Regions from separate parts of the Peptoniphilus sp. BV3AC2 genome, predicted to be linked through region 2. Evidence: predicted binding sites of a transcription regulator. Region 2 holds the regulator's gene; the other holds the start of a gene.
The links. The regulator HrcA, encoded in region 2, represses chaperone genes, less so after heat shock. The targets are predictions, from matches to a motif close to ATTAGCACTCNATANTATNGAGTGCTAAT.

Region 1 (22,857 bases), on a different contig from region 2:
TTTTTCTTTGTCATTCCAATTGCTTCAAGGATTGATAAGTTAACCATGTTTCTTAATATTTCAGTAGCAATAACGTTAATAAAGTTAAGCACAGATATTAAGAATAATACTATAGATAAACTATAACCCACAAATTCTATAAGATTTTTGAAATCTTTAAAAGACTTTATCTGAAGATCTCTTGAGTCATAGGAAAATCCTGGTTCATTTTCAAAAGTTTTTAATAACTTATCAAAATTTTCTTTTTCACTATCTTCTACATCAAATCCATAGGACATTATACTTTTATCTCCTGTGAGTTCTTTGTACAAATTAGGATTTAAATAAAAATATTCTAAATCTAACTCAGGGCTAGACTCATCAAATTGATTTTCCTGGATAATAGGATAATATCTCAATCCATCGGAAAAATTATAATTAATCTTTCCCATAATTTGGACTTCTTTAATGCTGTTTTTTACTTTGATCTTTATTTTATCGCCTGCTTTAAATGAAGATTTCTTATCGCTATCTTCACCTACAATGACATACGATCCGTTATTCCATTTATCTTTATCAAATTCTCCATCTATAAAATTTTGTTTGTTTATTAAATAGTCATCTATTCCCAATAATATTGGAGCAACTTTATTGTCTTCTATTTTTATATCTGGATAAGCGTATTCATAACCATAATAGTATAAAGCTCCCCCAGCTTTAAATCCCTTTTGATTTTCTATTTCGCCGATATACTTTTCATTAATACCGTCCTCACTTCCTGAGTACATATACCTAAAATATTTTGGGCTTGCTATATTATAGTCCGTTGCAATTACATCAGAAATCCCCTTTTCTAGATCAATATTGCCTGTATAAGTTAAGACACTATTCAAAATAACAGCAGAAAGGCTAATAGATAGAACTATGGATATAAATCTAAATTTATTTGAAAAAACCTGTCTTTTTGCAAGTTTTCCTAGTGAAATAGAATTACTTTTGTATTTCTTTTTTACTTGAGTTTCATTATATTTACTAGCATCTATTGGTGAAATTTTAGCTGCATATTTTGCTGGACTCATAACTGATAGAAAAACAGTTAATAAAGTAAATATGGTAGAGAAAAGTATAACTAATAATATTAAGGCTAATGATAGATTTATATTCGCTAGCATTACATTAGAAGAAAATATTTTATTTAAAATTATTTTACCAATAGAAATACCTATGGCATTTCCTATTATTATAGATGGGATAGAAACTATAAAAGATTCTAAATGAACAAGCTTTTTAACTTGAACTTTTGTCATACCAATTGTTTTAAGCAGTCCTATTAAATTTATATCTTCATTTACAGATATTTTAAATATATTATTGATAATTAAAAATCCTGCAATCATTACTAAAATTAATAAAAGTAATGCGGGTAAAAATATCAAAAAGTCTGCGTTATCACCTCTAGATAAAATATAAGCAAAATTAACACCAATTCTTATTTCTTTATCAGATAAATTTCCAGGGCTATCTGCTACTTTATATCCATTCCTCTCTGCTATTTTTAAGAGTTTATCTTTTATCATAAAAGAGTTTTTTAGCATTACTTCCAAATCTTTATTATTTTTTGGAAGGGATAATTTATCTACATAAGCTTTCGATAAGTAAATTTGTCCTACACCAACGTTGGAATCTATTGGACTTTGATATGTTCCAGATATAACAAAATTTCCCATTTTCTTTTCTATGATCTCTCCAGTGTAAGGTTTTTCTATATTAAATGGTACTTTTATTTTTTCTCCAACTTCACCTTTGTAGCCTAGTTTCTTTGCAGTGGTTATATCTATAAATACTTCATCTTCTCTTTCGGGATACTTTCCATTGACATTGTCAAATAGTGACCACTCAAATCCATTGTTATCTATATAGGATAGTTCTGCACTTATTTTTTCATCATCAAGAATACCAACTTTCTCTCTTATTGAAAATTCCTTTATATCTTTATCCTTGGATAAAACTTCTATATCTTTGTTAGACAGTTCTTTAAATGATCCGTGGCTGATCGACCCCACAGTTTTCATCGTTTGGGTTTCCATGCTTTTTCCTAAACCTAAGGCTACGGAAAATAGACTTGTAAATAGTATAGAAGTCAAAGCAATTGCTAATAAGAGAATATTTCTCCTACTTTTATTAGCATTTAAAATATTTTTTGCTAAACGTTTAATATAAGCTCTATTTTTGACTTTCATTTTTTCCCACCAGCTTTCCATCTTCTATCCTTAGAGTTTTTTCTGCAGCTTGAGCTACGGCATCATCGTGAGTAATCATAAGAATAGTATTTCCAAGCTCTTTATTAATCTTTTTTAGTAAGTAAACAACTTGGGATGATGATTTTGAATCCAAATTACCTGTAGGTTCATCAGCTAGTATTAAAGATGGTTTGGTAACCAAGGCTCTTGCTATGGCAACCCTTTGTTGCTGTCCACCTGATAATTCATTAGGCATTTTATATTTTTGATCACTTATCTCTAGAATGTCTATTACTGAATCCACATATTTTTTATCTACTTTGTCTCCATCAAGACCAAAGGGAATAATTATATTCTCATATACATTTAGCATGGGCAAAAGATTATATGCTTGAAAGACAAAACCAATATTTCTTCTCCTAAAAATGGTTCTCTCATCATCTTTCAATGCATAAATGTCGGTATCATCAATTAAAACTTTTCCGCTTGTAGGATAATCAAGTCCTCCTAATAAATGTAATAGGGTTGATTTACCAGATCCAGATGCTCCTATTATAGAAATAAATTCTCCTTTTTCCACATCGAAAGATACTCCGTCAAGAGCTCTTACTTCCACGTCATTTGTTTTATAATATCTTTTTAAATTTTCTACTTTTAGCATATCTATCACCTCTTCAAATTTAATATAACACTTATATCTTACAAAGTACTTACAAGACTTCTTACAGTTTTGTAAGAAAAAAGACTTCTCACAAGGGGAAGTCTACTGAAAATTTTATTCTATTTTCGTCTAAAGACGCTCTTATATTTCCGCCATGCTTTTCTATAATTTCTCTGGCTATAAATAGACCTAAACCCAAACCGTCCTTGGAAACTGAATTTTTTCCTCTATAAAATCTTTCAAATATCTTTGGCAAAGTTTCTTCTGATAGGTCTTTGCACTCATTTTCTATGTCTAAATTATAGTTTAGGTAAGATTTATAAACTGAAATATTAATTGTAGAACCATTTGGCGAGTATTTTATAGCATTATCTACTAGATTGTGAATGGCTTCTTTAAGCCATCTTTCGTCCAAATTGAAAATTAAGTCTTCGTCTTTTAAATTTATGCTTATACATTTTTCATTCAATATTACTTTAAATTCTCTCAAAACATCTTCTACTATGTCTTTTAAATTTGCTTGATGTTTTTGTAAGGAAATAATATCGGATTCTAGCCTAGAAGATTTTACTAGGTTTTGAATTAAAAATTCTGGTTTATTAAGTTCATACTTTATAATTTCAAGATACTCATCTTTCGGATCATCTTCTAAAAGACTAATGTATAATGAAAGGTTGGTAATGGGCGTCTTGGTTTGGTGTGATATATCTGCTATTAAATCTTTTGTTTTACTTTTTTCTGTATTTATTTTCGCTTCTTTTACTTGGCTGGCATATAAGAATTTAATGAGTTTTGATTTTATTTTAGATAATTCCTTTTCATCAAATTCTGTAATTTCTAAATTTCCATCCAAAGCCTTGTCAATATAGTCTGAGAGTTCACTCATCTCACTTCTCAAGACAATATATTTATATAAAATAATTCCAATTATAAGAGCTAAAAGACCTATTAAAAATTCCATTTATAACCAACTCCAAATACTGTTTCTATTGGGTCATAGGGTTTTAATTTGTTTCTTATTCTAGAAATGTTGACACTCAGTGTATTTTGATCAATAAATTCATCATCTATTCCCCAAACAAAATCAAAAAGTAACTCCTTAGTAATAACTTGAGACTTGTTTTTTATCAGGTAGTATAAAATTTTTGTCTCTGTTCTTGTGAGATCTATATTTTTATTATCTACATAGAAAGTATTTTCATTGAAATTAAAGTCTAAACCATCTTTCTTATAAAGATTTAAATCACTAGACACTATTTTTTCAAAAGCTCTTTTTATCTTTGCTTCTAATATTCCCAAAGAAAAAGGTTTTGTTAGATAGTCGTCTGCCCCTAAATTTATGGCTGAGATTATATATGCTTCTAGATCTATAGCCGATAAAACTATTATAGGAATCGATGAAGATTGTCTAGTATATTTTATTATTTCAAGCCCATCTCCATCCGGCAAATTCATATCGAGTAAAATCAAATCCGCATCATCAATAAAATTTTTAGCTTCACTAATTGTGTTTACAGAGAAAACCTCATAATCTTTATTTAAAGCTATAGAAAGTCCTTTATTTAAATTTTTGTCATCTTCAATTATTAATATCTTTTTCATATACCACCATAAATAAATCCAATTTGTTTATAATATTATATCATTTAATCATTCTTAGTAATTGTTATGAATCTTTTAAAATTTTTATACTTAATTTATGGTCTATAGCATAATGTTTTAAAGTTTTAAATTTTAATAATAAAATCTTACATAAAAATGGGCATTAAAAAAACCGGCTTAGCCGGTTTATTTATATTATCCTTCGAATTCTACTGAATTTTCCCAAAGTCCGTGAATGTTGCAGTAGCTTAGTGCGTATACTGTTGCTTTCTTAGGACATTTTACGTTTACAGTTACTTTTGGAACTGAAAATAGTTCTTCTTCACCATGAGCTTTAAATTCGTATGATCCTACTTCGATAGGGAATTTAGCTCCTTCTGGTTTTACAAATACTTTGATCCAAGAAATGTGATGTTCTAAAGTATTTGGGTGAGCAATATCTTCACCAACTTCTGCTACGATTTTGATTCCTTCTTCGCAACATCTTTCTACGTGTAGTGCTGGTACGTGTTTTTCGTTTTTCCAGTCACCTGATTGAATTGTTTCTGTTAATTTCAATTAAATTACCTCCTTTTATCCTCTCCCTGTATTAATACCCAGTTTTTTTCTTTTAACTCAAATATATTTTATGGTAATTTAATTATCTTTTGGCTGATTTCCTTCTTCAATCAGTTCGTCTAAATACTCTGTGGTTAGATCATTCATCTTTTCCTTAGGTATATTATGGACAGTTAAAGCACCTTTCCAATCCAGCGCCTCTCCATCTTCTTTTCTATTTTTTTCTGGAACTAGGATGATTGAATAACTCTTTATTTCTAGATGTGTCTTTTCCATGGTTTTGGATGCTTCTTGTAAATACTTTATAGCTATTTCTTTGGTTGGTTCTTCTGCATATCCAAATACATTTACCTCTACCCTAAAAGGAAAGTGGTCGAAGTCTACCTTTTCGTCTAAGGTAAGTTCATTATAATCTTTTTCATCTGATAAGATTAGATTTAGTTTAAAAGGAAGATTTTCCTTTTTAGCAAGTTCTTTGCCGTAATTTCGAAGCTCATCTTCAAATCTAAGCCAAGTGTTGAACTTAATATCAAAAAAACTATCAGATTTAAAGCGACCGAGGCTGTCAAACGCCACTTCGAACTTGGTGTCTTCGCTATTTTCATCCTGAAGCCTTACAGTATAGTATGCGGTTTTAAAGTTGTAGAAGATTTTATCTCTCTTTAATTTGTAATCCTTGTAGTTTTCGTCTATGTACTTATTCGCTGCTCTACTTGCCAAGGCTTTTGAAATTGGATTTCCAAAGAATGCATTTACAAAGAATAGCGCCACCCCAAGTAGAATTATCATTATTATTTTAATTAACTTGTTCATAGCTCCTCCTTTTTTCTATTTTAACATATATAACCATCAGTTTTTATTTTCTAAGGAAGATATACTTATCCTTCTTATTTTAAAATCTTAGACAATTTTAATCTAAAAATTTATTTCCAGAAAATTTCATAAAAAAAAGAGGCTTCTGCCTCTAATTTTAATTTTTATTATTTACTTTAAAACGTAAACTTTTACGTTTCTTCTGCCGAATCTAAGAGCCTCAGCATTTGAGTTAAAGAATAGGTCTATTCTCTTACCTTTTATCGCTCCACCTGTGTCTTCTGCAGTTGCGTATCCGTAGCTTGGCCATCCGTCCATTGATTCGACGTATAGTCTAGATCCAAGTTTTATAACTCTTGGGTCTACCGCCACAGCTCCCACTCTTGCTCTAGTTCCCATTGCGGTCTTTGAGCCTGCTGTTGGATCGTATGCTGTAGCTTCCATAATATAGACTGCTACTACTTCTTCGCCTTTAAATTCGCCTGCTGGAATTTGATCTTCAATAACTTTTGAACCTACTTCACGGACTTCTGTGATAGGTTCCACAACTACATCGCTTGATAGAATTTGTGAGCCTTCTGGCTTTCCATTTACATATGTAGTTTCGATTGTGTCGATTCTCTTTCCATCTACACCTGGAGTTATGACATTTGTCTTTCCTTTTTCAAGTTCTTTATTTAAGTTTTCAAGAACATCGAATGGAACTACTTCTTCAACCTGTTTGGTCTCTGTCGTAACTCTTGCTATTGTAATTTTATTATCTACTAATTCGTCAAGTTTTGGTTCAGTTCTGTCGAGCTTATTTAATTTGATTCCTAGATATTCTAGGACTTCTTTGGTGGTAGCACCTTGAGCTTCTTCAATAACTGTTTTGTTTCCATCGTATATTGTAATGGATCTTGGTGATTTGATATAAATAGTCATGCCTTCTTCGATTTTAGAAGACTTCTTAGGTTCAACCAAGTCTTTTTCTTTTAATTCAATTTTTTCTTTTGTAATTAGCTCTTCAACCGTCGCTGAATAAGTTAATAATGTTTTTTCTCGACCATTAATGTTCAAAATTACATTTTTCCCTTTTACTAATGAAGAACCCATGGTGATTGCCATAACAAGTAGCAAGGTCACTATGAGGAATCTCTTCACTGGCTTAGAAGAATGTGATTTGTTCATAATACCTCCTTCTTAGTTACCATTTTGTAACTAATTCTTTTTGAAGTATATATGATATTAATTTATATGTCAAATTTTTGTAACTCTTTTGTTACTTTTAGAAGTAATTTTAAAAATTTTCGCTATTTTAAGCCATTTTGTTCTGTAACAATATTTTTTTATTTTTATACAGCTTTTTTACAGTAACGCAAATAAATGGCTTGTTACAGCCATTCTTATTTTTATATTACATTTCCATTACATTTTGATAACAAAAAATCCGATCTCCGGATTATTCGTTTTTTAATATTTCTATAAAGGCTCTGGTCATCTTTGCGGTAAATCCCCAGATCAAATTATCTCCGTACTCATAGGTCTCCACAGTTTCAACTTCTAGGCGTCTTTTGTACTTCTTCGCCTCTGGAATTAGTTCGTAGGGAAATCCCGTGGTCCTTTCAATTTTAAGTTCGATGGGATAACTTTTCGGACTATTTTCCATGAGATATTTAAGTGGCACTGTAAAGATATATTCCACTTCATCTTTATTTGGAATTATTCTTTTGTAATCTTCCTTAATTATTCCAACATAGGTGTAGATAGTTAAGAGCTCTGGCTTCACAAGGTAGTCAGATCTTCCGATTATTTCTATCTTGTCTCTTCCTATGAGGAGTTCTTCTGATGTTTCTCTTATGGCTGCTTCTTTTGGGCTTTCACCAAAATCTATTGCTCCGCCTGGAAAAGACACTTCATAAGGTTGTTTTCTTAGAGTTTTCGCTCGTCTTTCGTAGAGTATGTGAAGCTCTCCATCTATTTCTATTAAAGGAATCAAAACCGAGTAGCTACTTTTGTTGTCTACCGGTTTTGGAAAGTGATTTTCAATTTTAGATTTTATTTTCTCAATGTTTTCCATTATTTAAGTTCTGATGTGCAATGTGGACATCTTGTAGCTTCTATAGGTATTTCACTCTTGCAGTAAGGGCATTCTTTTGTAGTAGGTGCTGCAGCTTCTTCCTCTTTCTTGCCTAAACTTTGAATCTTGTTTACATTTTTAATAATAATAAATATTACAAGTGCTATGATTAAAAAGTTTACAATATTTTGTATAAAGTTTCCGTAGGCGAATACTGCTGTGCTTTCCTTTGCCTTTGCAAGACTTTCATAGGTGTTGCCATCTAGTGCAATATACTTTTGAGTGAAGTCAACTCCACCTGTTATTACTCCTATTAGTGGCATAATTATATCATCTACTAGAGAAGATACGATTTTACCAAAGGCACCCCCGATGATTACCCCTATTGCTAGGTCTAGCACATTTCCTCTCGCTATAAATTCTTTAAATTCTTTTATAAAATTTTTCATATCTTACCTCCCAATAATCCTATACCCCTATTTCATGTTTACTAATTTTATTTTGTTGTTTTTGATTAATTCTAGGGCGTATTCGTCCACTCTGTAGTCGTCTTTATAGTAGATTTCTGTTATGCCTGCTTGGAGTAGAGCCTTGGTGCAATTTAGACATGGAAAATGTGTTACATAGCATTTGCAACCTTTGACGCTGATGCCTTCCTTTGCACAATAGAGAAGAGCATTCATCTCTGCATGGATGGTGGCGATGCAGTGGCCATCCCTCATGGTGTGACCGATCTCGTCGCAGGATTTATTTCCTGATAGGGATCCGTTATAGCCTGTGGACACGATTCTATTGTCCTTATTTACTAAGATGCAACCTACAAAGGCTCTGTCGCAGGTGCTTCTCGTGGCTACCATCTCTGTTATTTCCATAAAATATTCATCCCAAGATTTTCTCATTTTGCCTCCTTCGCCAATTTATCCACCAGTTCGTTGTAATAAACTCCTGTATGGGCATCGACTTTTATAAACTTAACTTCCATTTTATTTTTGATTTCGTCGTAGGTCTTCTTGTATTCTCTCGTTAAATCCAGATTCGTCTTCCAGTTCCCAAGTGCCCAATCCTCTATGCCTCTGTAGTCGTAGTGAAGGTACATTTTTTTGTATCCAAGCTCCACACCTCTTTTCATGGCGATGATTGCGCCTTTTAATTCTCCTGAGACATTTCTAGATTTTGCATTTTCTTCGTCGAAAAATCTAGCACTATACTTTTCTTCTACGCCTTCTGAGTAGAGGTAGACTCCGTAGGAATAGGAATGGTCTTCCTTTCTATAACTTCCGTCCACATAGGCTAAGATTTCGTCACTCTTTAGCTCATCTATATCTTTTATCTTTATTTCTTCTTCTATAATTCCTAAATAGCTTTCTGCTTCTTCAAAAGTTTTGAACTTTTTGTAGGCTGCACCGCTAAAACCTGTAACTTCTCTCTTACATTCATCCCAGGTGGAATAGATCCCTGGGTTTCTTCCATTTTTAACTGCGTAGTACATTCTTCACCTCAAGATTATTCTATCAATTAAACCTTTAAATTTAAAGGGTAGAGGTTTAAATAAGACTCTTCAAAATTAATTTTTTAATTTCTGTAATCTGATAATCGCATGGATTTTGTCTAACTCTTTATAAAAGATATATTTCCGTATAAATTTTCAAAAAAATAATTTTGCACAAATTTCCAAAAATTTTGCATAAAAAAAGGAAGACTTTCGCCTTCCTAATCGTTTATTACATCATTCCTGGCATACCGCCCATTGGTGGCATTGCAGGTGCTTCTTCTTTAATTGGTCCAACTGCTGCTTCTGTTGTAAGAATCATAGCTGCTACTGATGCTGCGTTTTGTAGTGCAGATCTAGTTACCTTAGTTGGGTCTACGATTCCTTTTTCAATCATGTTTCCATATTCTTCGTTTAGAGCGTCAAATCCAATTCCTTCAGCTTCTGATTTTATCTTTTCAACGATTACTGATCCTTCAAGTCCTGCGTTTGCTGCGATTTGTCTAACAGGTTCTTCTAATGCACGAAGTACTATTTCTACTCCTGTCTTTTCATCGCCAACGGATGCTTCTGCTACTTCTTTTACTTTTTTCATTGAGTCGATAAGAACGGTTCCGCCTCCTGGCACGATTCCTTCTTCAACTGCTGCTCTTGTAGCTGATAGAGCATCTTCTATTCTAAGTTTTCTTTCTTTTAGTTCAACTTCTGTTGCTGCTCCTACATGGATAACCGCAACTCCGCCTGCTAATTTTGCAAGTCTTTCTTGAAGTTTTTCTTTGTCAAATTCAGATTCTGTTTGTTCGATTTGGCTCTTAATTTGTGCGATTCTCTTATCGAGTTCATCCTTGTCTCCGCCACCGTTTACGATTACTGTAAGTTCTTTTTCACATCTTACTTTGCTTGCGTGTCCAAGCATATCAACGGTTGCTTCTTTTATATCCATTCCTAAGTCTTGAGAGATTACTTGTCCACCAGTTAGGATTGCAATATCTTGAAGCATTTCTTTTCTTCTGTCGCCATAGCCTGGAGCCTTTACTCCTACTATGTTTAGAGTTCCACGAAGTTTGTTTAGAACAAGTGTTGCTAGTGCTTCGCCTTCGATGTCGTCAGCGATAACCAATAGTGGTCTTCCTTCTTGTAGAACTTGTTCTAGTAGTGGAAGTAAATCTTGGATATTTGTGATCTTTTTATCTGTAATAAGGATGTATGGATCTTCTAGATTTGCTACCATCTTATCTGGGTCTGTTGCCATGTAAGGGGATAGGTATCCTCTGCCAAATTGCATACCTTCTACTACATCTAGTTCTGTGCCCATGGATTTAGATTCTTCAACGGTTATAACTCCGTCTCTTCCTACTTTTTCCATTGCTTCAGAGATTAGTCTACCGATTTCTTCATCTGCTGCTGAAACTGATGCAACTTGTGCTATTGCTTCTTTAGTTTCAACTACCTTTGAGAATCCCTTTATGCTTTCAACCGCAGCTTCAACTGCCTTTTTAATTCCTTTTTGAAGGATCATTGGGTTTGCTCCTGCTGCTAGGTTTCTCATACCTTCTGTGATTATTGCTTGTGCAAGTAGGGTTGCTGTTGTAGTTCCATCCCCGGCAACATCGTTGGTCTTAGTTGCTACTTCTTTTAGAAGTTGTGCACCCATATTTTCAAATACATCTTCTAAATCTATTTCACGAGCGATTGAAACTCCGTCGTTTGTAATAAGTGGAGCTCCGAATTCCTTACCAAGGATTACATTTCTTCCCTTAGGTCCAAGTGTTACCTTTACTGTATTTGCAAGTTTGTCGATTCCATTTATCATGGATTCTCTTGCGTCTTCTCTAAATTTAATTTCTTTTGCCATTTCTACCTCCTATTATTTTACAACTGCAAGTAGATCTTGATATTTAAGGACTATGAATTTTTCTCTTTCTAGTTCAACTTCTGTGCCAGCATACTTAGAAAATAATACTTTGTCCCCAACTTTTATTTCATCTTTGGTCTTGTCATCATCAAGTATTTCTCTTCCTATTGCTATTACTTCTGCAATATTTGTTTCTTCTTTTGCTGAAGATGGAAGAACTATTCCAGATACTGTCTTTTCTTCCAATTCAATTTTTTTGATTACGACTTTGTCGCCTAATGGTTTAAGTTCCATAAGTCCCTCCTTGTATAATAAAAATTATAAACTATTTAATTAGCACTCGGTCTCTTTAAGTGCTAATAGTATTATAGTATCATTCTATTTTTTTTGCAAGTCATAAAGATAACTTATTTTCATATCTTTTATATTTATTGTAAGCTTTTGTTTGTCTTAAAAATTTTTATATGACGAAAAATATCTTTTTATTTTCTACATAATTTTTTCATTAAAAAAGGTGCGACTCGCGCACCTCTTATTACTAATTTATTTATTTTTCTTTGAAGTAGCTTACGCCGCTTTCAAATATTTCTTGGATATCTGAATCGATATTTTTGTAAAGATCGTCTGTAACTCTTTCTGAGTGACCCATCTTACCTAGGATCTTTCCATCCTTTGACATTATGGCTTCTATTCCGTAGTAGGATCCGTTTGGAACTACTTCGTATTGGGCTACAACCTGTTCATTTTCTAGAAGTTCTCTTAATTTTTCTTCATTTACTATGAATCTTCCTTCTCCATGGGAGATTGGAATCTTGTAGCTGTCCTTTTTAAGTTTACTTAACCATGGTCCGTTCTTGGTTAGCATATTTGTACTTACAAATCTTGCTATATGTCGAGATGAGTTATTGAAGGTCAAGGTTGGATCGTCTTCTTCTATCTCTTTGATCTTTCCATATGGAAGAAGTCCGGTCTTTATAAGGGCTTGGAATCCGTTGCAAATGCCGACTATAAGTCCGTCGTTTTCTTCTAGCATATATTCTATGGATTCTCTTATCTTTTCATTTCTTAGAACATTTGCGATGAACTTACCAGAGCCGTCCGGTTCGTCTCCCATTGAAAATCCTCCAGGAACTGCAAGGATGTTTGCTTTTCTAATTTCCTTAGCAAATTCGTCTATGGATTTTTTAATTTCTTCTTCATTTCTATTTTTAAATAAGACGATCTTCGCTTCTGCTCCTGCGTCTTCAAGGGCTTTTCTAGTGTCATATTCACTATTTGTACCTAAGAATGCAAGGACAAGCGCATTTACCTTAGTAACTTTATTCTTGGATTTAAGTCTTCTTTCCACCTTTTTATTTTCAATCTTAGCAGGTTTTTCTTCTATTGCTCCTTTGAAGACTGAATCAAGAGTGTGTAGGTAGGCATCTTTTAAATCTTTAGAATTTAATTTTTCGCCGTTAACTGTGATTTCTTCTTGGAACTTACCGATTTCTTTTATAAATTCTCTATCTTCTTTAAATTCTACGACGAAGCTTGCAAATTTATTGGTGTATAAATCTTCTAGCTTAACATCAAACCCTGTGTTTCCAACAGCCATTTCATAAATAGTTGGCAGAATTCCCTTGCTACAAACCTTTATAGAAATAATATTTTTACTTCTAATTTCTTCGTAGATCTTTTCGTAGTTTGATTTTAATCTATTTAGATCTAGGGTTCCATTTTCATCGTAGTCGATGTCGATTAAACCGATCTTACCTTCATTTTTAAATTCTGGGCTCACGATATTTTCCACGTCTTCTGTGGTCACTGCAAATGAAATAAGTGTCGGTGGCACGCTTATATGTTCAAAGGTTCCGCTCATGGAGTCCTTGCCGCCAATCGGTGGAGTTTCGAAAAATGATGATACTTCAAATGCTCCTAGTAGTGATTTAAGTGGCTTTGACCAAGATTTTTCGTCTGTTAATTTTTCGTAGAATTCTTGGAATGAAAGTCTAACTTTGTCTGTTTTTCCTCCTGCTGCAACGATCTTTGAAAGGGATTCAACCACCGCATAGTAACCGCCGAGGTAGTTACTTTCTTCGCTTAGGTATGGGTTAAATCCGTAACTCATAATAGATGCGGTCTTGGATTTTCCTTCTAGGGTTGGCACTAGGGCAACCATTGCATCTACTGGGTTTATGCTTTCTTTTCCACCAAGCGGATGAAGTACGGTTCTTCTTCCAACTGAGGAGTCAAATAGTTCGATTAAATTTCTCTTGGAAGTTATATTTAAATCTCCAAGATATTTATTTAAATTCTTTGGATCTTTATCATTTGATTTTAAAGTTTTAGGGAAGTTTTCAGAAGTAACTTCAACATTCATATGCCTACTTGCACCGTTTGTATTTATGAAGTCGTAGCAAAGATCTGCGACGATTTTGTCCTTGTAGTACATCCTCATCCTGTTGGTGTCTGTGATGTTTGCAACAATATTTGTATCTAGATTTTCTTCGTGGGCGTATTTCTCAAACTCTTCTACATCGTTCTTACTTAGAACTACCGCCATTCTCTCTTGTGATTCGGAAATTGCGATTTCCATTGGAATTAATCCTTCGTACTTAAGTGGAACATTTTCTAGGAATATATCCACGCCGTCGTGAAGTTCTCCAACTGCGACGCTTACTCCGCCTGCGCCGAAGTCGTTACATTTTTTGATAAGTCTTGTCGCTTCTTCACGTCTAAATAGTCTTTGAATCTTCCTTTCTTCCGGTGCATTTCCTTTTTGCACTTGGGCAGATTCTGTAACGATTGAAGTGGTGCTGTGGGATTTTGATGAGCCTGTCGCTCCGCCGATACCATCTCTTCCAGTTTTGCCTCCGAGTAGAACTACCACATCTCCCGCTTCTGGTTCTAGTCTTACCACATTTTCCATTGGTGCTGCAGCTATTACAGCTCCAGTTTCCATTCTCTTGGCAACATAGCCTGGATGGTAGATTTCGTCAACGAGTCCTGTTGCTAGTCCGATTTGATTTCCGTAGGAAGAGTATCCGTGGGCTGCTTCTGTGGTTATCTTCTTTTGAGGAAGTTTACCCGCCATAGTATTTTTATCCCTTGGATCAGCGGCTCCGGTTATTCTCATTGCTTGGTAGACGTAACTTCTTCCGCTTAGTGGGTCACGAATTGCTCCGCCGAGACAGGTTGATGCACCACCAAATGGTTCTATTTCTGTTGGATGGTTGTGGGTTTCATTTTTGAACATAAGGAGGTAATCCCTTAGTTCTTCCTTGCCACCAATGTCGATTCTAGTCTTAATCTTTACGGAGCAGGCGTTGATCTCGCTTGAAACTTCTAGATCTTCTAGTCTTCCTTTGGCTCTTAGATACTTGGATAGAATTGTTCCAAAACTCATTAGGTTTATCGGTTTTTCAATCTTTAGTTCTTCTCTTATCTTTATATATTCGTCGAAGGAATTTTTAATTATTCTATCAAGCTCTGTCTTTTCGTCAAAATTAATATCTAAAAATGTGTTGAAAGTGGTGTGTCTGCAGTGGTCTGACCAATATGTGTCGAGGATTCTGATTTCAGTTTCGCTCGGATCTCTATTTTCAGATTTGAAATAATCTCTTATACATTTTAAATCGTCAAGATTCATCGCAAGAGATTTTTCTTCTAGGAAGTTTTCTAATTCTTCTTCGCTGAAATTTATAAATCCTTCATAGGTTTCGTTCTTGTCTGTGGTCTTAAGTTCTTTTTTAAGGGTTGTAGGGATGTTTAGAAGCTCAACTCTGTGAGAGTCCACAGGGTTTACCAAGAATTTTTCAATTTTCTTTAGTTCTTCCTTGGTTGCTCCTTTTATTTCATAGACTTTTGCACATTTAGCCGCGATTTTTTCATCTGTAACTAAACTTACAGTGTCTAGGATTCCTTGTTCCCTTTGGTCGAATTGACCTGGAAGGTATGCCACAGCAATGGTATCTTCCATCTTGCTTTGAAGTTCCATAGCATCTTCGAAATACGCATCGTCTACGACTTTTTCGCTAAGAATGGTGTAGAGAATCTTTTCGATGCCTTCCTTTGACATTTCAAGGTCGTACCTATTGTAAACCTTTAGTCCTTCTAGTTTTATTCCAAGAGAATTTTCGATTTCACTTTGGATTCCTTTGGATTCGTGGTCAAATTCATCCTTCTTCGCAACGTAGACCCTCTTAACTCTAGGACCGATGTCCTTTCTATATTCCATATTTTCAAATGAAACTTCTTTTACATCGGAGTAAACTGTTTCTATTACTTCGTCGAAATCATCTCCAGAGTAAACGAGGTTTAAAACTCTACCGCCACTGGTCTTTTGAACTCCGTCTTCAAGTTTTGTTCCGCAGTAGTAGATACTACTCTTGGTAGGTCCAATGTGGATTTCTTTGCCATTTTCGTAGGAGCCTGGATAACCGCCACTTGCAAGGACTAGGCAAAGTGCCTTTTTATTATTTACTTTTAAATCTACTTCGTCTAATTTTCCTTCGGAAGTTTTTTGAAGAAGTTCTAGTAGGTCATTATCTATAAGTTCTAGGATTACTTGGGTTTCTGGGTCGCCGAATCTCACATTAAATTCTAGTACTTCGATCTTTTCATCGGTAATCATAAGTCCGATAAAGAGAGCTCCTCTGTAATCCATATTTTCTTTTTGAAGTCCTTTTAAAATCGGATTTAAAATTTCTTCTTTTATTCTAGGCATAAAAGATTCTGCCATTAAATTCGGTGCGTAGGTTCCCATGCCGCCGGTGTTAGGTCCGATTTCTCCAGTATAGGCTCTCTTGTGATCGCGAGAAGTTGGTAGAGGAAGGATGGTCTTCGTGTCAGTTAGGCAGATTAAACTCATTTCAAATCCTTCTAAGAATTCTTCCACCACCACTTTTTTGTCACCGTAGACTCCGTTAAATACATCTTTTAAGAATGATTGTGCATGGGATTTATCTTCGGCAATGAACACTCCTTTGCCTGCAGCTAAACCATCCGCCTTAAGTACGACTTTTCCATCTCTTGTAAGTAGTTTTTCTGCAAACTCATAGGCGCTCTTTTCGTCGTCAAATTCGCCATATTTTGCAGTTGCTATATTATATTTTTCTAAAAATTTCTTTGTATATGATTTACTTGCTTCAAATTTGGATGGGAGTTCTTTTGGTCCGAAGATCATCTTTCCATTTTCTTCAAACTTATCTACGATTCCCAAAGTAAGAGGAAGTTCTGGACCGACAACTGTGTAGTCAATATTATTTTCTAATGCAAATTTTAATAGTCCATCTATATCATCTACTTTTATACCAGTATTTTCTCCAAGGTTTAAGGTGCCTCCATTGCCCGGTGCAAAATAGAGTTTTCTGTCCTTATGTCCTTTTAGAATATTGTGTCCAAGAGCGTACTCTCTTCCGCCGCTTCCAACAATAAGTATATTCATCATTACCTCCTACATACTTATCCACTTTCAATTTATTTCTCTCTAATCAAAATATTACCACATATATAGAAAATTTTGTGAAATTTCGGGTGTATAAATCTATATTTTTTCAACCATTTTCTGATGCTTCTTTTTATTTTTAAATACCAAAATCAAGAGAAATTATCCTCCTATTATTTTTTATTATTTACGAAAAACATATAAATTTTTACAACAAAAAACCAGACTTTCGCCTGGTTATATTCTTATCCCCATATTGCTCCGAATAAAATTCCAAGAAATATAGCAGGAATCATATTTGCACTTTTAAAATCTCTTATCCTTAACATGGTAAGCCCAATTGCAAGGATTAGTATCCCTCCAACACCGTTTATGTTTGCCATAATCGCAGGTGTGAAGAAATCTTTTAAGTATCTTGCTAGGAAGAATATTCCTCCTTCATAAATCATAAGTGGCACTCCGGAAAACATAACTCCAACTCCTAGTGTGCTCGCTAGAATAAATGCGGTTATCCCGTCGAATACAGATTTGGTTATAAGAAGTGAGTTATCTCCCATAAGTCCTGCGTTTAATGCTCCGATGATGGTAAGAGATCCTACACATAGAATAAGTGAACCACTTACAAATCCTTCCACGAAGGTTGAGTCTCCTTCTTTTTTGCTTACAACCTTTTGAATTTTATTTCCAAGGGATTCAATTCTCTTTTCTATATCTAAGTAGGTTCCTATGGCAAGTCCTATGACCATGGCAAGGATTATTTGGATAAAATTTTCTCCCTTTAGGGCAGATTCCATACCTACCACAAAGATTGAAAGAGATAGCCCTGACATGATTTGGTCTTTGTACTTAGAGCTAAGTCTTGAACCTACAAAGTTGCCGGAAAGACCGCCTATTAATATTGCCACAAGGTTTATAATAAGTCCCTTCATCACTTAACCCCCAATTTATTATCTCTTCCATAGAAGAATAGGTACTGTTGCGCAAAGCCTGCAGATTTTCCAAAATACTCTCTACCGAGTATCGCCACTTCAGACTTCTTAACTTCCTTTTTAAAATATAATTCTTCCATAACTCTTTTGATCCACACATCCACAGGGAATGATTCGCTCCTTTTAAATGCAAAGAGTAGGATGCAGTCGCAGACCTTTGGACCGACTCCAGGAAGTTTCATCAGTTCTTCTCGTGCAAGTTCCAAATCCATGGTAAAGAGAGGTTCGATTTCAACTTCTCCATTTAAAATCATTTGAGAAGCCTTTACGATTCTTTCGTCTCTAAAACCAACCTTTGCAAACTCACGAAGATCCTTTGGATCAGCCTTGGAAAGAGCTTCTACAGTTGGAAAAGCGTAGTATTCTCCATATGGATTTTCTATCTTCTTCCCATACATTCTGCTTATGTCCCTAATGGAATTTTTAATTCTCTTAATATTATTATTTGCAGAAATTATAAATGTGATTATGGTTTCAAAAGGCTCTTGGTTTAGGATTCTAATTCCTTCGCCGTAGAGCATGGCTTCCTTTAGAGTTTCATCCTTAGAAAGATGAGCCTTTATATCTAAATAGGATCTATTTAAATCAAAATAATCCACCAGGTGAGCGTTGTAAAATTCCTCGTCCACTCCTTCTAGATGGATGTCATCTCCATCTCTATACACTCGAAAGACTCTGTTAAATGCCACATTTATAAATGAACCGTCCTCCAACTCGTCCCAGCGGAAGGCTTGACCACATTTAAAGATGTGCTCTGGTTCAAATGAATCTATATTTTTTAAAATTGTTTCATCAGATGTAAAAATTGTTTCCATAGCATGATTTTACCATTAAAATCTAAAACTTTCACTAAGAAAATCACTATTTTATAATCTTTGGCGCCGCTTTAAAGGACGTCGCTTTTAAATTAAAAAAGAAGACCGAAGTCTTCTTAGTTTTTCGTTTAATTATTTTACTTCTATTCTATAAATCTTTTCTAGATTTATAGGAACGGAGCTTTCCGGCTCAGTATTTTTAATTTCTCCCCCGAAGTAGACTTCAACAGTTTTGCCTTCTAGGCCTTCTGTGGTAGTTTTGCCGTCCTTTTCATTTTTTAAATTTTCTATGGATAGAGATATCGGTTTAGTAAGTAGATCTTTGAAATAAAATCCATCTTCAATTTCTGTCGCTTCTACCATAATCGAATCTTCTTCTGTATTTATAACTTTAGCTGTGAAATGAGCAACCCATTTTGGAATTTGTCCATCATCTTTTAGTTCAACATCTCTAAATAGAATCCATCTACCTTCTATCTCTACATTGATATATCCCTTTTCCCAAACTTGGTAGCCGTATCCAGTGCCGAAGTTAGATTCATCGTTGTTTTCTGGCATACTCTTACCATCAACTGAGGTCTTTATCTCTCCATCAGCAGTTCCACAGGTGACCATTGCGTTTTCATAACCTGTGTCCGTATAGGTAGTTCCATCGACTTTAACCATTGGCGGATAAGTTTTATCTACTTCGCTTGTTTTCGTATCTGACTTGCTACAAGCGGTAAATACTACCATGATGGCTGCCATTAAAATTAAAATAGATTTTTTCATACTTCCTCCTATTTTATGTATTTTTATCTAGCATCTATCTAAAATTATTATATATTACTATTTAAATTTTGAGATAAATTGCGGGTAATTGTAACTTATTTTTAAGTTTTTTGTAACTTCCTTTTCAACCTACATTAAGTTATAACAAAAAAAGAAGACCGAAGCCTTCTTAATTTTCGTTTAAATCTTTATTTGTTTTTTAAATAATATCCAAGTGTTAATAGTGAATCTTTTAGTCTTACATTTTCAACTACTGCCTTATCTGTGGTTATATCCAAAGGAGCAAAGTTCCATATTCCTTTTATTCCATGTTTCAAAAGTCTGTCTACTACATCTTGGGCAACATCTTTTGGAACGGCAACAATTCCTATGTCTATTGGATGTTTTTCTAAGTAATTTTCTAGTTCTTTATATGGTTTTATCTCCATCCCATCAACTTCAGAACCAACTTTTTCTCCTGTATCAAATAAAGCCTTTATAGTAAATCCAGAATCTGAGAATCCTTGATAGCTTGCGATGGCAGTTCCTAAATGTCCAACACCGATTAAAACTGCAGTATATACCTTATCTATTCCTAGTATCTTATCTATTTGATCTCTCAACGCCTGTGTATTGTATCCATAACCTTGTTGGCCAAACCCTCCAAAGTTATTTAGGTCCTGTCTGATTTGGGAAGCAGTAAAACCGGTTAATTTTGAAAGTTCGGAAGAAGATATTCTCTCAATTCTATCGTCGATTAATTCTGTTAAGTATCTGTGATAGATTGGAAGTCTTCTGATTACCGACTCCGATATTCTCTTTTCCATATTCGCCTCCTCATTATGTTATTATTATAACAAAAATTCTTGTTTTATAAAAGCTTTCATTTACTAAAATAGTTTTATCTCTTCACAAATTCAAACGCTTTAATAGATAGAAAAAATGTGTTAATATTTATCTGAGGTGCAATATGGCAATACTTAATATTTCAAATTTAAAAAAATCATTTATTGAAAGAGTGATCTTTGACGGAGCATCTCTAATAGTAGAAGATAATGATAAGGTGGGTCTCATCGGAAATAACGGAACCGGCAAGACCACATTATTTAATATAATTACGGATAAAATTTCCTATGACGACGGGACTATTATAAAGACCAAGGATTTAACCATTGGATATTTAAAACAAAATCCCTTCGAGGATTTAACAAAGAGTATCTACGAAAGTGCAGAAGAAAATTTCGAAGAGGTGTTCGCCCTTGAGAGAAGACTTCGCGAGCTTGAAGGTGAGATGCACGACGAGGAGAAACTATCCGATGTAATGGAAGAGTACCAAAAGATAAGTGATCAGTACCAAAAGCTTGATGGATACAGTGTAGGATCTAAGATTAGAGGCACTTTAATAGGGCTTGGCTTTTCTGAAGATGAGTTCGACAAAAAGATTTCTGAACTTTCAGGAGGACAAAAATCTAGACTTTCCCTTGCGAATTTAATCCTTAAAAATCCGGATCTTTTACTTCTAGATGAACCGACGAACCATCTCGATATTGAATCTATAAATTTCTTGGAAAGAGCCCTAAGAGATTATAAAAAAGCTGTTATAATCATCTCCCACGACAGATATTTTCTAAATAATATCGTAAATAAAATCGTGCTTCTAGATGAACTAAAACTTACAACCTTTAATGGAAACTACGAATACTACGCAAAAGAGAGAAAGAAACAGCTTGAAATTAGAAAAAGTCAGTACGAAAATCAACAGAAAGAAATAAAAAGACAAGAACAGATCATCGAAAGATACCTGGGACTTGGTCGTGCAAGATTTATAAGACAGGGCAAGAGCAGGCAAAAGATGCTCGACAAGGTTAAGAGGATCGAGGCTCCAGAAGAAAATCAAGTGGTGGATATCAAATTTCCTGTGGAGAGAGTCTCAGGTAGAGAAGTGCTAAGCGTAGAAAATCTATCTAAAACCTACGATAGAGAAATCTTTAAAAACATTTCTTTCAATGTACAAAAAGGCGACAAAGTCGGTCTAACGGGACCAAATGGAATCGGTAAGTCCACAATCTTTAAAATAATAACTGGCAAAATAAAAGATTTCGGCGGCGAATTTAAGATTGGAACCAATGTGGACATCGGATATTTTGACCAAGAGATGAGAGATCTCGACCTAGACAACACAGTGCTAGACGAAATATGGGACGAATATCCAAAATTAAAATATTCAGAAATCAGAAAATACTTGGCACAGTTTCTCTTTATAGACGATGATATTCTAAAGACCATTAGGGAACTTTCTGGTGGAGAAAAGGCGAGGGTTGCCATTTTAAAAATAATTTTAAAAGGCTCCAACTTTTTACTTCTTGACGAACCGACGAACCATTTAGACATAGATTCGAAGGAAGCCCTTGAGGATGCGCTCCTTCAATATGAAGGCACAATCCTTGCAATCTCCCACGACAGATATTTTCTAAACCATGTAATAAACAAACTTCTCTACATGGAAGAAGATAAAGTGACGGAATACTTAGGCGGCTACGATTACTTCTTGGAAAAGACCACCGCAGAAGAAGAGGAAGAAGAAGTATATATTTCCAAAACAGAAAGAGCGCAAATAAAAAAAGAAGAGAGACAGAAAAGAGAAGAAAAAAGAAAGCGTGAGAAAGAATTTAAAGAGTTGGAAGATCAAATTGTGGAAATCGAAAATAAATTATCCACAATCGATGAAGACCTCTCAAATGCAAGTCTTGATGGAGATTTTGAAACTATAAATAAACTTAGCATTGAGCGAGAAAACTTAGTAAATAAGCTAGATAGCGCATATGAAAAGTGGATGGACTTTTAAAATTATTTTAAAATCCATCCACATTTTTTATCAACAGTTATAAACGCTGTAATTACCTTATCCCCAATCTTATCCACATTATCCACAATTTTACAAACATATATTTTGTGTAAAACTCATGTAAAGATTATAGATCTTCGTAAGAAATATTTATAACGTCCCTAGAAAGAAGTTTCAACTCTTCTGCTGCTCTTATATAGTTTTTCATCATGTACTTGGTCTTTGGAGCGGAAATATTTACCCTGTAAGCGCCCTCTTCGTCCTTTCCACGGATGACCAAGGTATCCTTATCTTCAAAAATATTATTAATCGTAGAAAATCTAAATTTATTTATCCCAACCACAAGGCCACCTTCATAAATCCCAGCAAGGACATCCACCTTTTCACGACCATTTCTAAATGGAAGCTTGTCACTTACATCATAGAGGGTCACATTGTCCTTCTTCGTAATCTTTGGAAAGATTCCGCTGTATAGATTTATAAAAAATGTTAGTAGTACCATCACCATAAGTATTGGATTTGCAAGCCTTGAGATGATTACATTGTCCCTTGTGTATAGATTGTAGAGAAAGTATGCGTTAAAAAACACAATCGCTGCGTAGTAGGTGAGAAGATTTAAATTTAACCTCGTCTTTCTCATGGTAAGACCCTTTAGAGTCATGATCGGCGTGTAGTTTGCAATGAGTTGGTAGGTGGTAGTTAAAAACATATAGTTTACAAACATCCACAAAATCATCATAAGAGTCGTACTTTCCATATAAGGGCTCTTGCCGA
Region 2 (10,165 bases):
CTCACTACTTTGTGGATGATAAGAGGATAGTGCAGATCGTTCTTGACAGATACGCTGCGTGGCATTGTGGCGATGGTAGGGGAAGGTTTGGTATTACCAATTCCAACTCTATCGGGGTCGAACTTTGTATCAATCGTGGAAATAACATGGCTAAGACTTATGATCTGGCAACCGCCTTGGTGGTAAGTCTCATGCTTAGGTACGATATCCCAATTGAAAGAGTGGTGAGACATTACGATGCTTCACGCAAGAGGTGTCCTGGTCACATGTATGGTAACAATTGGGAAAAATGGCACAGTTTCAAAGAAAATTTAAGGAGGAATTATGAAGAAACTAAGATTAGACAGAAAAGTTGATGAAAATGGCAAGACTAAAATCCACAAAAGATTTTTGCCTAAGTTAAGTGATGGCGTGACTGATGAGAATATCAGAGGGTTAAAAGGGACTTTGACTTTTATCCAAGGGGACATTACTTTAGTTAAGATTGAAGAAACAGAATTTTAAGGAGGATTAAATGATAACTAAAAGATCGGTAAGATTTAGATTAAAAGATGAAACAGCCAAAGTATTTTCTGTGACTTTTGACAATCCAAAGGAAGACATTAAACAGGCTGATATAGCTGCTTTCAATTCTTTTGTGATGGAAAATGACATATTCAGACCTTATGGTGCTAAGGTTGCATCTTTAGTTGGTGCTGAACTTGTGACAGTGACTAGAACTGATATAAAATAATGGAAGATTTATTACAAATTATTTCAAATATTGGATTTCCTATGGCGATTGCGGTGTACCTCCTCGTTAGACTCGAGGGTAAACTGGATGCACTGACCCACGCCTTGCAGGAGTTGACAGAAAATATTAAACATGGTATTAATTGAAAATAACCAGGATGATGATGGTCCCGGTTATTTTTTTTTGTTTTTTGGTTTTTGTTTTTTTGGTTTTTTGGGGGGGTGTGATCATCCGTGTTTGTTCTCTCCAGGGTTATACCCATTCGACTACGACGGTTCCGCCTTGTTCCACCGTCTCCGCTCAGGGTGACTGTCTTCCTTAGGTACTTTTTTAGAGAACACCTTCCCAACTGCCGTCACCCTGTAAGTGCGTTATACTGCCCAATTTGTCATCCTGAGCGAAGACGGTTTGCCGTCGAAGTCGAAGGATCTGACCTATATTTAACCCATATCTGCCAAAAAATCATCCTTATATAACCTCCAAATGTCAAGTCTAGGCAAGTGAAACAATCCGTACATAACCTCACCAGGGGAGAGATCCTTCGACTCCAGAGCCTAACGGCTCTTCCGCTCAGGATGACTAGGTGGGTGTCTATTTTCCTTTATTTTTCAAGACAAAAATGGTATGTTGACAACGAAAAATTATTTGCTATAATATAAATAGAACATATGTTCTTTTTAAGGATCTACCTTTAAGAACAAAATATTTTATATGGAAAGGAGTAATTATGATTACCAATTTTAAATCCTCTGTGGATGTTCATTCTTTAAACGAAAATATTTCTGGCGTTGCCACTGATTCTATTTCAAAGGACCGCATTGCTGGTCTGATTTCTATGTATCCCAACATTTCTCATGATGATCTTTATGAGATTATCGAGGCTTATCGTCCTCTTATCATCTCTAGTATCCAGAGTTTCTGCCCGATTTCTAAGGAATTCTCTGATCTATACAACGATGGCGTGGTATACTTAATCGAGAGTCTTTCTAATTTCGATCCTAGTCGTGGGTTCACTTTCGGCGCTTATATTAAGTCCGGTCTTAGGATTTATTATTTGGATACTCTTAGATATTTGATGAGGTATGCTGACAGTCCCGATGTGGAGGATTATATGGCGGCTTCAGATTCTTTGGAGGATGATTTTTTTAGGGACAAGGACTACGCTTCTCTCTACGATGCGATTGGGTCTTTGAAGTCTAGGGAGAGGGAAGTTATTTTTCTAAATTTTTACAAGGGTTTTAGTCTTTCTGAGATTGCTAGTGAGCTTGGGATATCTCTTAGGACTGTCAATCGGGTCAAACAGGCGGCTCTTGATAAGATGAAGGAGTTTTTGAAAGAGGCGTAGGGGTTATACCGTCAATCATTCCCCGCTGTTGTCATCCTAGCGATATCCTCTCAACAACAGTAATCCTTTTTAACCAAGTCTAGGCAAATGCATTGTAGCGGAAGTATGTAGGTGGTCGTCACTCTGCAATAGTGTTACACCGCCCAATTTGTCATCCTGAGCGAAGACGGCTTGCCGTCGAAGTCGAAGGATCTGACCTATATTTAACCAAGTCCTTGCAAAATAACATACATACATATTGAATTCTTCTATTAATCCGTTTTGGATTAATTTTTTTGTTTTTGTGGGTTTTTTGGGTTTTGTAGCGGAAGTATGTAGGTGGTCGTCTTCTTCTGGAACTTTTATAGAGAATACCCTCCCAACTGCCGTCACCCTGAGCGAGGAAATTTATTTCCGAGTCGAACGGGTATAACCTCCGAAGGTCAAGTCTATGCAACTATAATTTCTCAAAATTATTAATCCTATCCCACAGATCAATCCATTCCGGATTGTCCTTTTCAATAAGAGAATTTTTCTTTTCCCTAGTCCATTTTTTTAATTGTTTCTCTCTAGCAATAGCATCATAAGCAGTACTATAAATTTCGAAGTGAACGAGCTTATGAGTATGGAACTTTTTAGAAAAACCATCAACCAATTCATTCTTATGTTCATAAACCCTTCTAACTAAATCATTTGTAAAACCGATATAAATAATTGTATTGCTACTGTTGCTCATGATGTAAATATAATAATTCATAAATTTTCCTTTTTTATTTTATTATACCAGAATAGAATAATAAGATTGTTTAATCATCTATGTTGGACCCCACCAGGGTTATACCCATTCGACTCCAGCTCCTTCGTCGCTTCCGCTCAGGGTGACTGTCTTCCTCTGGGGTTTTCCTTATATAATGTCGGTAGGTGGTCGTCACCCTGAGCGAACGCAGTGAGTCGAACGGGTATAACCTCCGAAGGTCAAGTCCTTGCAAGTGAAACAATCCATGCATAACCCCACCAAGGGAGAGATCCTTCGACTTCAAAGGCTACCGCCTTTTCCGCTCAGGATGACCATATGGAGGAGTGGACCTCACTATAGTGACTGTCTTCCTCTGGGGTTTTCCTTATATAATGTCGGTAGGTGGTCGTCACCCTGAGCGAACGCAGTGAGTCGAACGGGTATAACCTCCGAAGGTCAAGTCTACGCAACTGAAATCATCAATACATAACCCCACCAAGGGAGAGATCCTTCGACTTCAGAGCCTAACGGCTCTTTCGCTCAGGATGACCATGTGGAGGAGTGGATCTCACTATGGTGACTGCCTTCATTTAGTTCTTCTTTGAAAATGGAAGCTGGTAGCTTCCGCTACAAAAAAATCCCTAAAAATTATTTGATAAAAATTAAAATATTTTAAATATTTTTAGCACTCTCACTTGACAACTGCTAAATATTTAGTTATACTATATATAGTCTTTAGCACTCGGAGAGTTTAAGTGCTAACAAAGAGGGTGACTATGGATACAAGAAAGATTGAAATTTTAAATGCGATTATTAAATCATATATTGATTCAGCGGTTCCCGTTGGTTCAAGGACTCTTTCCAAATGTTATGAATGGGGAATTAGTTCTGCTACGATTAGAAATGAGATGGCAGATCTTGAAGATCTCGGCTACTTGAACAAACCTCATTCTAGCGCTGGCAGGATCCCTTCTAATAAGGCTTACAGATTCTACGTTGATGAGATTTTAAATGCTATTAAGCTTGATCTTTTTGACAAGGATATCAGAAATAGTCTTATGGATGCTGGGACTGGAACCGAATCTTTTTACAGAAGTATTGTAAAGAGCATGGCTAAGTCCACTGGTCTCTTTACTTTCCTCATTAGTCCCAAGAAAAATTGCACGCTTATTAAGCATATTGAACTTCTTAAGCTTGATGATAATATTCTACTTCTACTTTTGATCGGTGATAATGGTCAGGTTGAGAGAAAGGTCATTAGCTACAATGGTGACATTGATGATGCTGATATTTTAAAGATTAAAAATATCTTAAATAAGAAGCTTACTCTTGTGGAATTTGATGAGATTTCTGAGATTGAGGTGGAAATTTCTGGTGATCTTACTAGACATCGTCAGCTTATCTTCGATATTGTTAAGGAAGCTAGTGATTTCAATAGAAATATTAAGTCTGTTGATATTTATTATGATGGTCTTTCTAATATTCTTAGTATTTTAGAGTTTTCTGATATGAATAAGGCTGTTAATTTTGTTAGTAGGCTTGAGGATGAGACTCTTTTCAAGGATATTATGAAGATTGATCTTCTTAATGACATAGATATTTCTATTGGCGATGAAAATGAAGATAATTCGCTTTCTGATTTTGCGGTGATAAGGGCGTATGTTAAGGGATTTTCTAAGGATATTGTCCTGGGGGTTTTGGGTCCTGTTAGGATGGATTACCAAAATGCACTGGAAAAAACTTTGATTTATAGAAATGTTTTAAAGAATATAGTGATGAGGTGAGATAATGTATAAGAATGAAGATATTGATAATTTGGAACAGTGGCAAGATTTAAATGAAGATTATGATGAAATAAATAAAGATAATGATAGCAGTTCTGAACCTGAGATCTTGGAGCCAGAAATTTTGGAACCTGAAAGGGATTCAAGCTATGTAGAGCCTGAGGATCAGGATGATGAACTTGAAAAGATGAAAGATCAGTTTATTCGTCTTCAAGCGGATTTCCAAAATTACAAGAGACGCGCTGAGAAGGACAGGATAAACTACATGAACATGGGCCTTGAAAAGCTTGCACAGGACATTTTGCCTGTGGTTGACAACTTTGAAAGGGCTATTGATTCTGCCGAAAACCACGATTCTTTCTACGACGGAATTGTGTTGATTGAGAGAAGCTTGGTTGAGGTTTTAAATAAATTTGAAATTAAAGAAATTGACTGTTTAAATAAACCTTTTGATCCAAACTTTGAGCATGCGGTGCTTCTAAGTGAGGAAGAGGGTGTTGAGTCAGGACTTGTAACTGAAGTTCTGCAAAAAGGATATACCATTGATGGCAAAGTTTTAAGACCTGCAATGGTTAAAGTTTCTAAATAATAGGAGGAAAATGAAATGAGTAAAATTATAGGAATTGACTTAGGTACAACTAATAGTGCAGTATCAGTAATGGAAGGTGGGGACGCTATAATCATCCCTAATATCGAAGGTAACAGAACTACACCTTCAGTAGTAGCTTTTACAAAAGACGGAGAAAGATTAGTAGGTGAAACTGCTAAACGTCAAGCTATTACAAACCCAGATAGAACTATCCAATCTATAAAGAGAGAAATGGGTCACGATTACACAGTAGATATCGATGGTAAGAAATATACTCCACAAGAAATCTCTGCTATGATTCTTCAAAAGTTAAAATCAGATGCAGAAAGCTACCTTGGTGAAACTATCACCGACGCTGTTATCACAGTGCCTGCATACTTCACAGATGCTCAAAGACAAGCTACTAAGGACGCAGGAAGAATCGCTGGTCTTAACGTTAAGAGAATCGTTAATGAACCAACTGCAGCAGCTCTTGCATATGGCGAAGACAAATCAAAAGGATCTGAAACTGTTATGGTTTATGACCTTGGTGGTGGTACATTCGACGTATCTATCCTAGAACTTTCTGACGGAGTGTTCGAAGTACACGCAACTCGTGGTAACAACAGACTTGGTGGAGACGACTTCGACCAAAGAGTTATCGACTATATTGCAGAAGAATTCAAGAAGGAACATGGTGTGGACCTAAGAGCTGACAAGATGAGTTTACAAAGACTTAAAGAAGCAGCTGAAAAGGCTAAGAAGGAACTATCTTCAACTATGAGCACAAACATCAACCTTCCATTCATAACAGCTAACCAATCTGGACCACTTCATCTAAATATGGACCTAACTCGTGCAAAGTTCGAAGAACTTATTAGCGACTTAGTTAAGAAGACTGAAGGTCCTGTACTAGATGCTATGAAGGACGCAGGTCTTACTAAAGATCAAATAGACAAGGTACTTCTAGTAGGTGGATCTACAAGAGTGCCAGCAGTACAAGAATGTATCAAACGTCTAGTTGGCAAAGAACCACAAAAGGATATCAACCCAGACGAATGTGTATCCCTAGGAGCAGCAATCCAAGGTGGAGTACTTTCAGGAGATGTAAAAGACTTACTACTACTTGATGTAACACCACTTTCACTAGGAATTGAAACCATGGGTAATATCACAACTAGATTGATTGAAAGAAATACAACAATCCCAACTAAGAAGTCACAAATATTTACAACAGCAGCAGATAACCAAACTTCAGTAGATATTCACGTACTTCAAGGTGAAAGACAAATGGCACAAGATAACATCACCCTTGGAAGATTCCAACTTGATGGAATTGCACCAGCAAGACGTGGAGTGCCACAAATCGAAGTAACATTTGATATAGACGCAAACGGCATCGTAAATGTAACAGCAAAAGACCTAGGAACAGGAAAAGAACAACACATCACAATCACATCTTCAACCAACATGACTGACGAAGAAATCGACAAGAAGGTAAAAGAAGCTGAAATGTATGCACAAGAAGACCAAAAGAAGAAAGATCTAATCGAAGCTAAGAACAACGCAGACTCAATGATCTATCAATCAGAACAAACATTAAAAGACGTAGCAGACAAGATCAGCGCAGATGACAAAGCAAACATTGAAAAAGCTATAGAAGAATTAAAAGCTGTAAAAGATGGTGAAGATCTAGAAGGAATCAAAGCTAAGACAGAAAGCTTAACCCAAGCATTCTACAAGATTTCAGAAGAACTTTACAAAGCTCAAGCACAACAAGGTGGAGCAGAAGGCGCAGAACATCACGATGAAGATGTAGTAGATGCTGATTACGAAGTTGTAGACGACGAAGAAAACAAATAAATAAAATAAATATTGAGGGAGGTTAAGCCTCCCTTTATATTACATAAAATAATATGTGGAAAAACCTAGAGTTTTGTTGTAGAATAGTCTTTTGAAAGGTTGTGAAAGGTTGAGAGACTTTTATGAAATACTAGAGGTAAAAAGAGAAAGTACCCAAACAGAAATCAAATCTCAATATAGAAAATTAGCAAAAAAATATCATCCCGACCTGAATCCAGGAGACGAAGAAGCTGCGGAACACTTCAAAGAAGTAAACATAGCATACGAAGTCTTATCAGATGAAAAGAAGAGACAGATGTATGACGCTTATGGAGAAGACGGCATAAATGGAAACGCAGGCAGCTATGGCGGCGGATTCGGTGACATATTCGGAGATATATTTGACATGTTTGGCCAAGGATTCGGTGGATTCGGCGGATATTCTGAAGCAGAATATAAAAATAGACCGATAAAAGGCGACGACGTAAGAGTTGACATAATAATCGACTTTAGAGAATCCATCTTCGGAGCCAAAAAAGATATAAACGTAAAGAGAACAGAAACTTGCAAGACATGTAACGGCGAAGGAACCGCACCGGGAACCCACAAGCACACCTGTGACAAATGTAATGGAACAGGTAAGATCAGGACCGCCACATCATCACCATTTGGAAGATTTACTCAAGTGAGCGCCTGTGATAAATGCAAAGGAACTGGAGAGATCATAGACACACCATGTCCAGATTGTAAAGGTCACGGAACGAGAGTGGTAAATAAAAAGATAACCATCGACGTACCAAAGGGAATCGATGACAAGATGATCTTGACCCTAAGGGAAGAAGGAGACGCAGGACTAAACGGCGGACCAGCAGGAGATCTCTACGTCTATGTAAGAGTGAAAGAAGACCAAATATTCAAAAGAATGGGTAACGATTTGTACTTGGAACTACCAATCACCTACACAGATGCAGTGCTAGGAGGAAGTATCAAAGTACCGACACTTACAAAGCTTGTAGATTACGACATACCATCAGGCACAAAATCTGGAACCACATTTAGAATAAAAGGCGAAGGAGTGCCATACCTAAGAAAAGATGGAAAAGGCGACTTGGTGTTCAAAGTGGACATCCATGTGCCAAAGAAAATATCCGATGAAGAAAGAGAAATTCTAGAAGAACTTAGGAAAAAAGAAGGAAAAGAAATAAAGAAAGAAAGAGAAACATTTTTCGATAAAGTGAAAAAGTTTTTTGAATAGAATAGGGAATAATTTTGAATAGATGGGAGACCATCTATTTTTTTATTTTTATTTTTGGGTTTTGGGGGTTTGTAGCGGAAGCAAATAATCATCAGTGTTGACCTCACCGTAGTTATACCCGTTCGACTCCAGCTCCTTCGTCGCCTCCGCTCAGGGTGACTGTCTTCCTCTGGAACTTTTTTAGAGGACACCCTCTCAACTGTCGTCACCCTGAGCGAGGAAATTTATTTCCGAGTCGAACGGGTCTGACCTATATTTAACCAAGTCTTTGCAACTGCATAGTAGAGGAAGCAACCTGCTTCCATAAACTTAGATACTAAATTCTATTAACTTAGGCGATAGCCGTACGACAACCATTCTTACTATTCATCCTCGTAGCGGAAATCCAGGTTCCACAGCCGAATGGCGTAGATTCTTTAAATAATGCAAATAATTAGCACCTATCGAGGGACAACCATGCCAACCTCATCAATAATCTAACCCCACCAGGGGAGAGATCCTTCGACTCCAAAGGCTGTCGCCTTTTCCGCTCAGGATGACCGTGTGAAGGAGTAGACCCCGCTATGGTGACTGTCTTCCTCTGAAACTTTTTTAGAGGACACCCTCCCAACTGTCGTCACCATGAGCGAGGAAATTTATTTACGAGTCGAACGGGTCTGACCCATATTTAACCTAGTCTTTGCAAATGAAATCATCAATACTTGACCCCGCCACAGTTTAAATAATTCCTTAATTAATTCCGTACAGAGCCTATCGGCTATGGAAGCAAAATGCTTCCGTTACAAAATACCATATTCCTAAATTTCTTTTAATAACAAATTCAAAATCTTCCTCTAACCTATCCCATAGAATCCTTAGTCACAATCCTGGTATAGACACAACCTAAGCCACTGCAAGTGATTTTTGCTTTCGGCGTTAAGAAATTTTCCACTGTTTGAGCGAAGCGAGTTTGGAAAATTTTAGCCGAATAAGAAAATCACTACCAAAACCTCCTAATGCGAGGTGGGAAGAGGGAGCTCGAGGGAGAAGGGAGGAAACTGCGAGTCTCGAAGAGAAAACCGCAGGTTTTTTTGAGAGACGTTAATTCCCTCCCTCTCCCTCGTAAAAAAAGATTTGAAGAAGAAAGAATTGGTTTTGGTTATGTAAAAGATATTTATTTACATTTATTTTTATGGTTATAATAATCATCTATGTTGGACCCCACCAGGGTTATACCCATTCGACTACGACGGTTCCGCCTTGCTCCACCGTCTCCGCTCAGGGTGACTGTCTTCCTTTGGGTACTTTTATAGAGAATATTCTCCCAACTACGGTCACCCTGAGCGAACGAAGTGAGTCGAACGGGTATAACCTCTGAAGGTGAAGTTTTTGCAAATGAAATCATTATTGTATAATCACATCAGTGTGACTGTCTTCTCTTGGTTTTACTAAAATAATTCCTATATCAAAAATATTTCTCCAAATTTCTATCATCATTTATTAAACTTTATATTCATAATATAAAACGGCTTAAAATAGCCATTTTCTATTGACAACTACAAAGAAAAGTTATAATATTATTATGAAAGAAAATTAAGTATCTTTTAAGGTTACCTTCGGGTAGTTTTTATCTGATGACAGTTCTTGCGATAAAGAGCCTGGTTTATGTCTGATGTGACAGATTTATAGGCTAAAAAGTGGTTCTGGTTCAGAGTTTTTACAAGAAAAAATTAAGAAACAAAAAAGCATCTCACCTAAAAGACGTTTGGCCGTCTTTTTTTTGTTGCAAATTTTTATTGCGATAGATTTAAGATAGGTAAATTAAGAATAGGAGTGAAATAATGCTAAATAAAAAACTTAATTTTTTAGATTTATCCTTTAGATCTCTTCTAAGGATTGTTTTAGGCAGCGGGATTCTCGCTTTTGCCGTGTTGAATGTGCATG

Region 1: the regulator HrcA is predicted to act here: its motif matches at 11,589-11,617, upstream of HMPREF1252_RS08895 (co-chaperone GroES).

What each region holds. Positions count from the first base shown of each region.
Region 1 is NZ_AWXD01000034.1:66,205-89,061, forward strand. It holds gene HMPREF1252_RS08835 (ABC transporter permease) at 1-2,240, opposite strand, end outside; gene HMPREF1252_RS08840 (ABC transporter ATP-binding protein) at 2,203-2,880, opposite strand; gene HMPREF1252_RS08845 (sensor histidine kinase KdpD) at 2,969-3,841, opposite strand; gene HMPREF1252_RS08850 (response regulator transcription factor) at 3,829-4,482, opposite strand; gene HMPREF1252_RS08855 (class II SORL domain-containing protein) at 4,678-5,040, opposite strand; gene HMPREF1252_RS08860 (hypothetical protein) at 5,119-5,853, opposite strand; gene HMPREF1252_RS08865 (3D domain-containing protein) at 6,025-7,023, opposite strand; gene HMPREF1252_RS08870 (CoA pyrophosphatase) at 7,295-7,912, opposite strand; gene mscL (large conductance mechanosensitive channel protein MscL) at 7,912-8,361, opposite strand; gene HMPREF1252_RS08880 (cytidine/deoxycytidylate deaminase family protein) at 8,389-8,811, opposite strand; gene HMPREF1252_RS08885 (viroplasmin family protein) at 8,808-9,401, opposite strand; gene groL (chaperonin GroEL) at 9,634-11,256, opposite strand; gene HMPREF1252_RS08895 (co-chaperone GroES) at 11,269-11,550, opposite strand; gene HMPREF1252_RS08900 (phosphoribosylformylglycinamidine synthase) at 11,804-16,684, opposite strand; gene HMPREF1252_RS08905 (DUF554 domain-containing protein) at 16,930-17,613, opposite strand; gene HMPREF1252_RS08910 (DNA-3-methyladenine glycosylase) at 17,613-18,488, opposite strand; gene HMPREF1252_RS08915 (hypothetical protein) at 18,621-19,259, opposite strand; gene HMPREF1252_RS08920 (redox-sensing transcriptional repressor Rex) at 19,448-20,065, opposite strand; gene HMPREF1252_RS08925 (ABC-F family ATP-binding cassette domain-containing protein) at 20,209-22,083, shown strand; gene HMPREF1252_RS08930 (hypothetical protein) at 22,211-22,857, opposite strand, start outside.
Region 2 is NZ_AWXD01000021.1:624-10,788, forward strand. It holds gene HMPREF1252_RS04895 (N-acetylmuramoyl-L-alanine amidase family protein) at 1-356, shown strand, start outside; gene HMPREF1252_RS04900 (hypothetical protein) at 325-504, shown strand; gene HMPREF1252_RS04905 (DUF2922 family protein) at 515-733, shown strand; gene HMPREF1252_RS09560 (YvrJ family protein) at 775-879, shown strand; gene HMPREF1252_RS04910 (sigma-70 family RNA polymerase sigma factor) at 1,461-2,078, shown strand; gene HMPREF1252_RS04920 (GIY-YIG nuclease family protein) at 2,515-2,814, opposite strand; gene hrcA (heat-inducible transcriptional repressor HrcA) at 3,549-4,577, shown strand; gene grpE (nucleotide exchange factor GrpE) at 4,582-5,166, shown strand; gene dnaK (molecular chaperone DnaK) at 5,182-7,008, shown strand; gene dnaJ (molecular chaperone DnaJ) at 7,118-8,242, shown strand; gene HMPREF1252_RS10005 (YitT family protein) at 10,063-10,165, shown strand, end outside.